One region of the Paraburkholderia kirstenboschensis genome, then DNA from elsewhere that is predicted to be linked to it. Evidence: riboswitches for the same ligand, from Rfam matches in the RefSeq annotation. Region 1 holds a riboswitch; the other holds the start of a gene.
The links. Region 1 has a riboswitch for cobalamin ahead of cobA (uroporphyrinogen-III C-methyltransferase). Riboswitches for the same ligand answer to the same signal wherever they lie in the genome.
Positions count from the first base shown of each region.

Region 2: linked by a shared signal. The riboswitch ahead of RW095_RS21075 (oxidoreductase) and the one ahead of cobA (uroporphyrinogen-III C-methyltransferase) in region 1 are both predicted to bind cobalamin.

Region 1 is NZ_CP136512.1:12,554-17,018, reverse strand. Features, by position in the region: gene RW095_RS08735 (cobyrinate a,c-diamide synthase) at 1-541, opposite strand, end outside; gene cobO (cob(I)yrinic acid a,c-diamide adenosyltransferase) at 544-1,146, opposite strand; gene RW095_RS08725 (cobalamin biosynthesis protein) at 1,143-1,565, opposite strand; gene cobA (uroporphyrinogen-III C-methyltransferase) at 1,562-2,329, opposite strand; cobalamin riboswitch at 2,560-2,804, opposite strand; cobalamin riboswitch at 2,874-3,154, shown strand; gene cobW (cobalamin biosynthesis protein CobW) at 3,311-4,414, shown strand; gene cobN (cobaltochelatase subunit CobN) at 4,421-4,465, shown strand, end outside.
Region 2 is NZ_CP136512.1:2,701,785-2,706,249, reverse strand. Features, by position in the region: gene RW095_RS21090 (cobalt-precorrin-6A reductase) at 1-136, opposite strand, end outside; gene RW095_RS21085 (cobalt-precorrin-5B (C(1))-methyltransferase) at 133-1,221, opposite strand; gene cbiE (precorrin-6y C5,15-methyltransferase (decarboxylating) subunit CbiE) at 1,227-2,486, opposite strand; cobalamin riboswitch at 2,570-2,757, shown strand; gene RW095_RS21075 (oxidoreductase) at 2,840-4,399, shown strand; gene RW095_RS21070 (precorrin-8X methylmutase) at 4,409-4,465, shown strand, end outside.

The DNA of each region.
Region 1 (4,465 bases):
GCAATTCGATTTCGTCGCTGGCGGCAATGTGCCCGCACCAGCGTAGCGGGGGCGGCAACGCCTCTTCGAGCATTTGCGCATGACGCGAGGAGCCGACGCGGTTTGCGAGCACGCCATGAAACGGCACCTGAGGCCGGAAATTGGCGAGGCCGAATGCGACCGCGCCGAAGGTCTGCGCCATCGCCTTGGCCGAAATCACCGCGAGTACCGGCACGCCGAAAGCGGTCGCGAGATCGGCGCTGCTCGGCGTGCCGTCGAAGAGACCCATCACACCTTCGATCAGGATCAGGTCGGCTTCGTCCGCCGCCTGCGCGAGAAGATTGCGGCAGGCGTCCCTGCCGACCATCCACAGATCGAGCGACAGCACAGGCGCGCCGCTTGCGCGCGAGAGGATCATCGGATCGAGAAAGTCGGGCCCGGTCTTGAACACGCGCACACGCCGCCCCAGTCGCCGATGGTAGCGCGCGAGGCCCGCGGTAATCGTGGTCTTGCCTTGACCCGACGCGGGCGCGCTGATAAAAAGCGCGGGGCAGGCGGACACCTTCAGAACTCCACGCCGCGCTGCGCCTTGACGCCTTGCTCGCGGTACGGATGCTTGACGATACGCATCTCGGTGACGAGGTCGGCGGCTTCGATCAGCGCGTCGGGCGCGTGGCGGCCGGTCACGACCACATGCAGCATCGCCGGACGCGCGTTGATGACGGACAGCACTTCGTCGAGCGGCAAATATTCGTACTTGAGCACCGTGTTCAGTTCGTCGAGGATGACCATCTGATAATCGCCGCTTTCGATCATCCTGCGTGCTTCGTCCCAGCCTTTGCGCGCGGTGGCGATGTCGGCGTCGCGGTTCTGCGTGTTCCAGGTGTAGCCGTCGCCCATCGTCACGAAGTCGCAGTTGGCAATTGCGCCGAGGAAGTCGCGCTCCGACGTATGCAGCGCGCCCTTGATGAACTGCACGACGCCAAGGCGCATGCCGTGGCCTAGCACACGCACGGCCATGCCGAAGGCGGCGGTTGTCTTGCCCTTGCCGGTGCCGGTGTTGACGATCAGCAGACCCTTTTCGACGGTCGCGTTGGCCTGCTTCTTTTCGTGGCCTTCGCGCCGGCGTTCGGTCATGCGTTGGTGCGATTCGCGATCGGTCTTCATGGAAGGTCCTGTTGGATGATGGTGACAGTGTCTGCTTGTGCGGGTTCGGTCGAAGCAATCGCCACGGTGACACCAGCGTAAACGGTTTTGCGAGCGATCAGACGCGCGGTGCGGGCGGCGGCCACCCCGAGCAACGCGCACGGTTCGCACACGCCGTCCACGCCGAGATGCTCGCGCGCGGCGACCGACGGTTCGTGAACGCTGATCGCGGCAATCTGCTCGCGGTTGAACACTTGCAGCGGCAACCCGTGACGCGCGCAGAATTCCAGCAGGCCCTGTTCGTCCGCTTTCGTTTCAATAGAGGCTACCGTTGCAATCTCTTCGAAGGCGTGCGAACCGAGCGCTGCGCGCACCGCCGTTTCGATTTCGTCCGCCGATGTATGCAGGCGGCAGCCGATGCCCACGCTAAGCGTTTTCATTTCGCGTCCGGCGAAGACGCCGCATCCGATGAGCTTGCCGCGGCGGCACGCGCGAGCGCCAGCGACGCGACGCCGCCGATCACCACGATCGCAGGCGAGCCGAGTCCCGCACGCGCGACGGCATCGGCAAATTCGCCGAGGGTGGAAAGTGCATGGCGTTGCTCCGGACGCGTGGCCGATTCGATTGCCGCACACGGCGTGTCGGCGCGCATGCCGGCCGCGAGCAATGCGCCGACGATGTCGTTCAGCCGCCGCATGCCCATGTAGATGACGAGGGTCATGCGGGTGGCGGCGAGCGCGGCCCAATCCGGCTCGCTGCTGCCCGCGCCGTGGCCGGTCACGAATATCACGCCTTGCGCGTGATCGCGGTGTGTAACCGGAATGCCGATAGCCGCGGGCGCCGCGATTCCCGCTGTGATTCCGCTGACGATCTCCACTTCGATACCTGCGGCATGCAGCGCCTGCTGCTCTTCGCCGCCTCTGCCGAACACGAACGGATCGCCGCCCTTGAGCCGCGCGACGCTGCGCCCGGCACGCAGATGCTCGAGCATTTGCGCGACGATGCCTTCTTGCGGCGTCGACGGATGACCGCCGCGTTTGCCGACATAGAGAACTGACGCATCGGCGCGCGCGAATTGCAGCACGTCGGGATTCACGAGATCGTCGACGAGTATCACGTCGGCTTGTGCGAGGGCGCGCGTCGCCTTCAGCGTCATCAGTTCGACGTCGCCGGGACCTGCGCCGATCAGCCACGCGCGTGTCATCGCGGCTCGCTAATCGTGCACGGCAACGACGTTGCGCGCCACACCGACACGCACCATGCGGAGCGGCACGCGAATGGGCCCAATTGAGTGGAGATCGAAGTCATTCAAGCGGTGTCTTCACGCACGACGGCACGCGCGGGTGCGGACCCGGTCGCTGCATCGTGCTTCAGCGCCTTCACATCCGTCCCTCGCGGATTCCGGCTGCCGGCGGCGTGACGTCGTGAAACGCGCGGCCGCCTCCGCGTCTGGCCGGTATCCGGGCTGGCGGCCTCACGCGCTTTGCCTTCCCGTCCGCATTCATTCGAATGTATCGGACAGTGGCATCGAAAACGCATGCGCGGTGCAGCATGAACATTGCACCGCAGGTCGCTTACCGTTGCGGGGACAGCACAGATTGAGCGCAGGAGCGCTGCCTGTTTCCCGTTTAACTGCACACGCGAATGCATGTGCGGGCACCAAACGCGCGCATACGATAGCACACGAGAAGCCCGTGCGATAAGCGCGCCGGGCCCGCGTTTCCTTGACGGCGCCAGACGGTGGGCCTACACTCGCACGCACTTCTGGTGCTCGTGTGCGCGCTCGTGCGCATGCAGTTAAACGGGAAACAGGGCGCCCGCCTGTCACGGTTTGGGCCAACCTGTGCTGCCCCCGCAACGGTAAGCGAAAAGTGACGTCATGGCCGTTCGCATGGCGCCGCAGTGCCGGCTTCGATGTCCACGCGCAAGGCCGCGTGGGCATATCACCACTGGGCGAGAAATCACTCGTTCGGGAAGGGGAAGCGGCGCTTTCGCCAGCCCGGATACCGGCCGGAACACGAAGGGCGAACGTCGCGGGGATGCGGCGCTGCGCTCATGCCCTCACACCCGTTTTCTGCGTTTTCCTGTTGTAGCAAGGCCGTCGTTCATGCCAGAGGCGCGCGCTTGACCTCATGCGTGCCCACTACGCCGGCCGGCGCCTGCAACTTCTGGAATGGACCTCACGATGCAAACTCAAATGCGCAAGATCCCCGTCACCATCGTCACGGGCTTTCTCGGCAGCGGCAAGACCACGCTCTTGCGGCACATTCTTCAGCATGCGGGCGGCAAGCGCATCGCGGTGATCGTCAACGAGTTCGGCGAGCTCGGTATTGACGGCGAAATCCTGAAGGGTTGCGGCATCGGTTGCGACGAGAACGGTGTCGAAACAGAAGGGCAATTGTATGAACTCGCGAACGGCTGCCTCTGCTGCACGGTCCAGGAGGAATTTTTTCCGGTGATGGAAAAGCTCGTCGAGCGCCGTGAGCAGATCGACCATGTGCTGATCGAAACATCGGGGCTCGCGTTGCCGAAGCCTCTCGTGCAGGCGTTCAACTGGCCGCAGATCAAAAACAGTTTCACCGTGGATGCGGTGATTACCGTGGTCGACGGCCCCGCTGCCGCGAGCGGCCAGTTCGCAGAAAACCCGCTCGCCGTCGACGCGCAGCGCAAAGCCGATCCCAATCTGGATCATGAATCGTCGCTGCACGAGTTGTTCGAAGATCAATTGTCCTCAGCCGATCTGGTGATTCTGAATAAAACAGATCTGCTCGATGAGGCTCGTCAGAACGCGGTCGAAGCGTTGATACGCGAAGAGATTCCGCAGCAAGTGAAGGTCGTGCGCGCGCAGATGGGGCAGCTCGATCTGCACACGCTGTTCGGGCTCGAAGCGGCCTCGGAAGAAACGATTCATTTGCGCCACGACCATCACGGTTCGGCGGACGACGCGGATCATCATCACGATGAGTTCGATTCGGTGGTCGTGCATGCAAACGCGCTGTCGCGCGACGCGGTAATCGCCGCGCTGCAAGCGCTCGTTCAGAGCAACACCATTTACCGTGTGAAGGGTTTCGCGGCCTTGCCGGGCGCAGCAATGCGTCTCGTGATTCAAGGCGTGGGCCGGCGCTTCGACAGTTATTTCGACCGACGCTGGCAAGCCGGCGAGGCGGGCGAAAGCCGCTTCGTGCTGATCGGCGAAGACCTCGACCAGGCCGCGCTGCAACGCGCGTTCGACGCGGCGCTGGGCTTGTCGAACGCCCCAGCGTCGGGCGTCGCGGCGCAGCAGGCGTAAGCGCACATGCATCTGCTGCGCACCACGCCGGGCGGTTTCGTCGACGATACG
Region 2 (4,465 bases), 360 kb from region 1:
CGCCGACCCGCACGCTGCATGGCAGATCGTCGGGCACCTTGCCGAGTCCCGCGAGACTGTACACGTCGCGGGAAGTGAGCTGCCGGGCGATCCGCAATGCGTCGCCGGTGCCGCCGAGCAGCAGGACTCTCGTCATCGCGCGACTCCGATCAGCTTGCCCGCGCGGTCGATTGCAAACATCTCGACGTTCACCTGCGGCGGCACGATTTCGCGTGCGACGGCAAGCGCGTGCGCGCAGACGATATCGCCGAGCGGCACCTGCTCCGCATGCGCTAGCGCGACCGCTTGCTGGCTCGTATTGGCTGCGCGAATTGCGGATTGCAGCGCGTCGTTCGCACCCTGTTCGGCGGCCCATTCGGCGAGCCGTTGCAGATCGATGCTCGAGTTGCGGCTATGCAGATCGAGATGGCCCGCCGCGAGCTTGCTCAGCTTGCCGAAGCCGCCGCAAATACTGAGGCGCTCGACCGGCGCGCGCTTCATATGCTTGAGCACCGCGCCGACGAAGTCGCCCATTTCGATCAGTGCAATGTCGGGTAATCCGTAGTGTGAGCGCATCGCGTCTTCGCTCGCATTGCCTGTGCACGCGGCAAGATGCGTGTAGCCGTTAGCGCGCGCAACGTCGATGCCCTGATGAATCGACGCAATATAAGCCGAGCACGAAAACGGCCGCACGATGCCGGTCGTGCCCAATATCGACAGGCCGCCCACAATCCCGAGCCGCGGGTTCATCGTCTTGAGCGCAAGCGCTTCGCCGTCTTCAACGCCAATGGTCACTTCGAAGCCGCCGCCATATGCATGCTCGCTGGCGAGTTCTGCAAGATGCTCGCTCATCATTTTGCGCGGCACCGGGTTGATCGCCGGCTCGCCGACGGCGAGCGTCAGCCCCGCGCGCGTCACCGTGCCCACGCCCGGTCCGGCTCGGAACACAACGCCTGGCCCGGGGACCAGACGCACGCGCGCGAACACCACAGCGCCGTGCGTGACGTCGGGATCGTCGCCGGCATCCTTGATCGTGCCGGCTTCTGCGCCGTCATCGGTCAGCCGGCAGAAGACGAGCGGCATCGGCACATGCTGGCCTTTGGGCAACACGATTTCGGCTACCTCGCTGACCACACCCGCGAGCAGCAGACGGGCCGCCGCCAGCGACGTCGCGGTTGCGCAACTGCCGGTCGTGTAGCCGCTGCGCAGCGGCGCGGGTTGTTCGGGCGTTTCGTCGCGCATTAGCGTCACGCCGGTGAAGCAGCGTTGGGGTAGCCAACAACACTCTGGGCACCATCGGCAGCGCAACGCTTCACCACGTCGAACAAGGTGATCGGCAGCGCCTGCCGCCACGTATCGAATCCGCCGAGCGGTTGAGCGTCCGAAAGCGCGATTCGCGTGAGCGTGCCGCCATATTTGTCGCGCCATGCTGCGAGCGCCGCCTCGCCTTGCAACGTGACCGCATTCGCAACCAGCCGGCCGCCGTCGCGCAAATTTTCCCAGCACGTTTCAAGCACGTCCGGCACCGTCACGCCTCCGCCGATAAACACCGCGTGCGGCGCGGCCAACCCTTCGAGCGCTTGCGGCGCACGGCCCGCCACGAGCTGCAGTCCAGGCACGCCCAACGCATCGCGATTGTGCTCGATGAAGCGCTGACGCTCCGCGTGCCCTTCGATCGCGATCGCCCGGCAAGTCGGATGCGCGCGCATCCATTCGATGCCGATCGAGCCGCTCCCCGCACCCACGTCCCACAACAATTCGCCGGGCGTCGGCGCGAGTCGCGCGAGCGTGATCGCTCGCACATCGCGTTTGGTGAGCTGGCCGTCGTGACGAAACGCGTCGTCCGGCAAGCCGCAGGTGAGCGGCAGACGCGGCGCGCCTTCGGTGGCGCGGCATTCGAGCGCGACCAGATTCAGCGCGGCGACATCGCCCGCGGACCATTGATCCGCGCGGCCGTCGATGTGCCGCTCGTCGTCGCCGCCAAGATGTTCTAGCACGGTCATCCGTGTTGCGCCGAAACCGCGCGCGTTCAGCAGATCGGCGAGCGCGGCGGGTGTGCGCCCGTCCGCGCTGAGCACGAACACGCGGGCGCCGTCGTGCAAACAAGCGTTCAAGGTGGGCAGCGGCCGCCCAACCAGCGACACGGTGGCCACGTCCTGCAACGGCCAGCCGAGCCGCGCGGCAGCGAGCGATAACGACGACGGCGCGGGCAACACGCGCAGTTCGTCGGCCGGCAACTGTCTAGCCAGCGTCGCGCCGACGCCGAACAGCATCGGATCGCCGCTCGCCAGCACGCACACGGAGCCGCCGCGCTCGGCCAGCAGCGGCGCGAGATCGAACGGGCGCGGCCACGCGGCGCGGCGCGCGGCCAGCCGCGCGGGCAACATCGACAGATGACGTTCGCCGCCGTAAATCACCGACGCTTCGAGCAACGCACGCCGCGCGGGCCGCCCCAAACCGGCGAAGCCGTCATCGCCTATGCCCACCACCGTCAGCCACGCCGACATGCACCCTTCCTCATTTTGTATCTCAAACAATGCACTGCGCCACGCCGGTCAAAGCGTCCAGCCTCGTTGTGCTATCCGAAAAAAGGCATAATACAGCCGCCGGTGCCCTTCGGGGCCTAACAGGGAACACAGCGGGAACATTGCCGCTGTGGCTGCCCCCGCAACTGTATGCAGCGAGTCCGCCTGCGCTTGGCGCCACTGGTTCAACCGGGAAGGCCGCGGCGGACGACGACCTGCCAGCCAGGAGACCTGCCGGCGAGACTGTTCGTGCCAGCCAACATCGGGCGGGGTGTACCGATGCCGCAGCAATGCCGCTTGATCGCTTGCTCGGGCCGTCGCGCGACGCTAACCCGGTGTCCGTCTTGAATCCAGCTTCGCCCTCCACCGTCTTGCCTGACGCGGCATCTGCGCTGCGGCCCTCGGCGTGTCCGGGCCTGCTGCGGATCGTCGCCGCGCGCGATGGCGGCATCTGCCGGATCAAGCTGCCAGGCGGCGAGTTGAGCGCGGCTCAGGCCGAGGCAATCGCGAATGCGAGCGCGCAGCATGCGGCGGGCGCAATCGAACTGACGAATCGCGCGAATCTGCAGTTGCGCGGCGTTCGTGCCGGACATGAAGCTGCGCTTGTTGCCGCGCTACTCGATGCGGGGCTCGGACCGAGCGCTGCAAGCGGCTCTGCAGGAATGGGCGGTGCAGCGCCGACCGATTCCGCCGCAGACGATCACGATGGAGATCGAAACGCGCACGCACTCAAAGCATCCGCTGCTGACGACGTGCGCAACGTCATGATCAGCCCGACTGCGGGACGCGACCCGTCCGCACTGTTCGACACCAGACCTCTGTGCACCGCGCTTCTCGCGCTGCTGCAAAGCGAAGCGCGTTTCGCGGCGCTATCGCCGAAATTCGCGTTGTTGCTCGACGGCGGCGAGCGGCTCGCAAGAGTGGACCACCCGCATGACGTGTGGCTCGCGGCGGCGCAAGATTCTGGCGGTGACGTGCGCTTCATATTTGGACTTGCGGGCTGCCCGTCCGTTGATGCAAGCGCGAGCGCGAACACGCACATCGGCGGGAACTCGACATCGCCGTCACCATCATCAGGCAAAGCTGAGGGCTCGTCTGAAAAACCGCATGCGGATGCGACAGGCGCGTTGGCCTCGGTACTGCCCTCGCAAGTTCCGGCGCTCGTGCGCGCGCTGCTGCATACGTTTCTCGATCTTGCCGCTGCCGACGCCACGCGTATGCGCCATCTGCTCGACACGCATTCGGCGGACGCAATATTGCAGCATGCACAAACGTACGTGGATTTTCCATTGACACGCGACGCGACGCTCGCCGACTGGCGCCGCAGCACGACCGCCGATGCTTCATTGCGCCTCGGCGCACACACGCAACGCGTCGCGGATACTTGGCATGCCGGCGGTCAGCCGCCGCTCGGCCGCATCGACGCGGCCACACTGCACGGCCTCGCCGCACTCGCGCAACAACACGGCGACGGCACGCTGCGCATCACGCCGTGGCAAAGCGTATTGCTGCCCGACATCCGAACGCCCGCAGTGCCCGCGGTGCTTGCGGCGCTGAACGCGCTGGGCCTCGCATGCGATTCCGCCGATGCCATGACACGCCTGATCGCGTGCGCCGGTTCCACCGGCTGCGCGAAAAGCCTCGCGGATACCAAAGCCGATGCATTGGCTCTCGCGAAGCGCCTGCCGGCCGGCGTCGACGTGCATTTGAGCGGTTGTCCGCGCTCGTGTGCAGCCGCGCATTGCGCACCGTACACGCTGCTCGCCGCGGCGCCCGGCATCTACGACCTTTTCCGACGCGACCAGGGCCCCGGCTTCGGTCAATGCGTCGCGCGCCAACTGACAGTCGAACAGGCCGCCGATACGCTCGCGCGCCTTGTCCGAAGCGACACATGAGTGACACCGATGCTTGATTACATTCGCGACGGTCAGGAGATCTATCGCCAATCTTTCGCGACGATC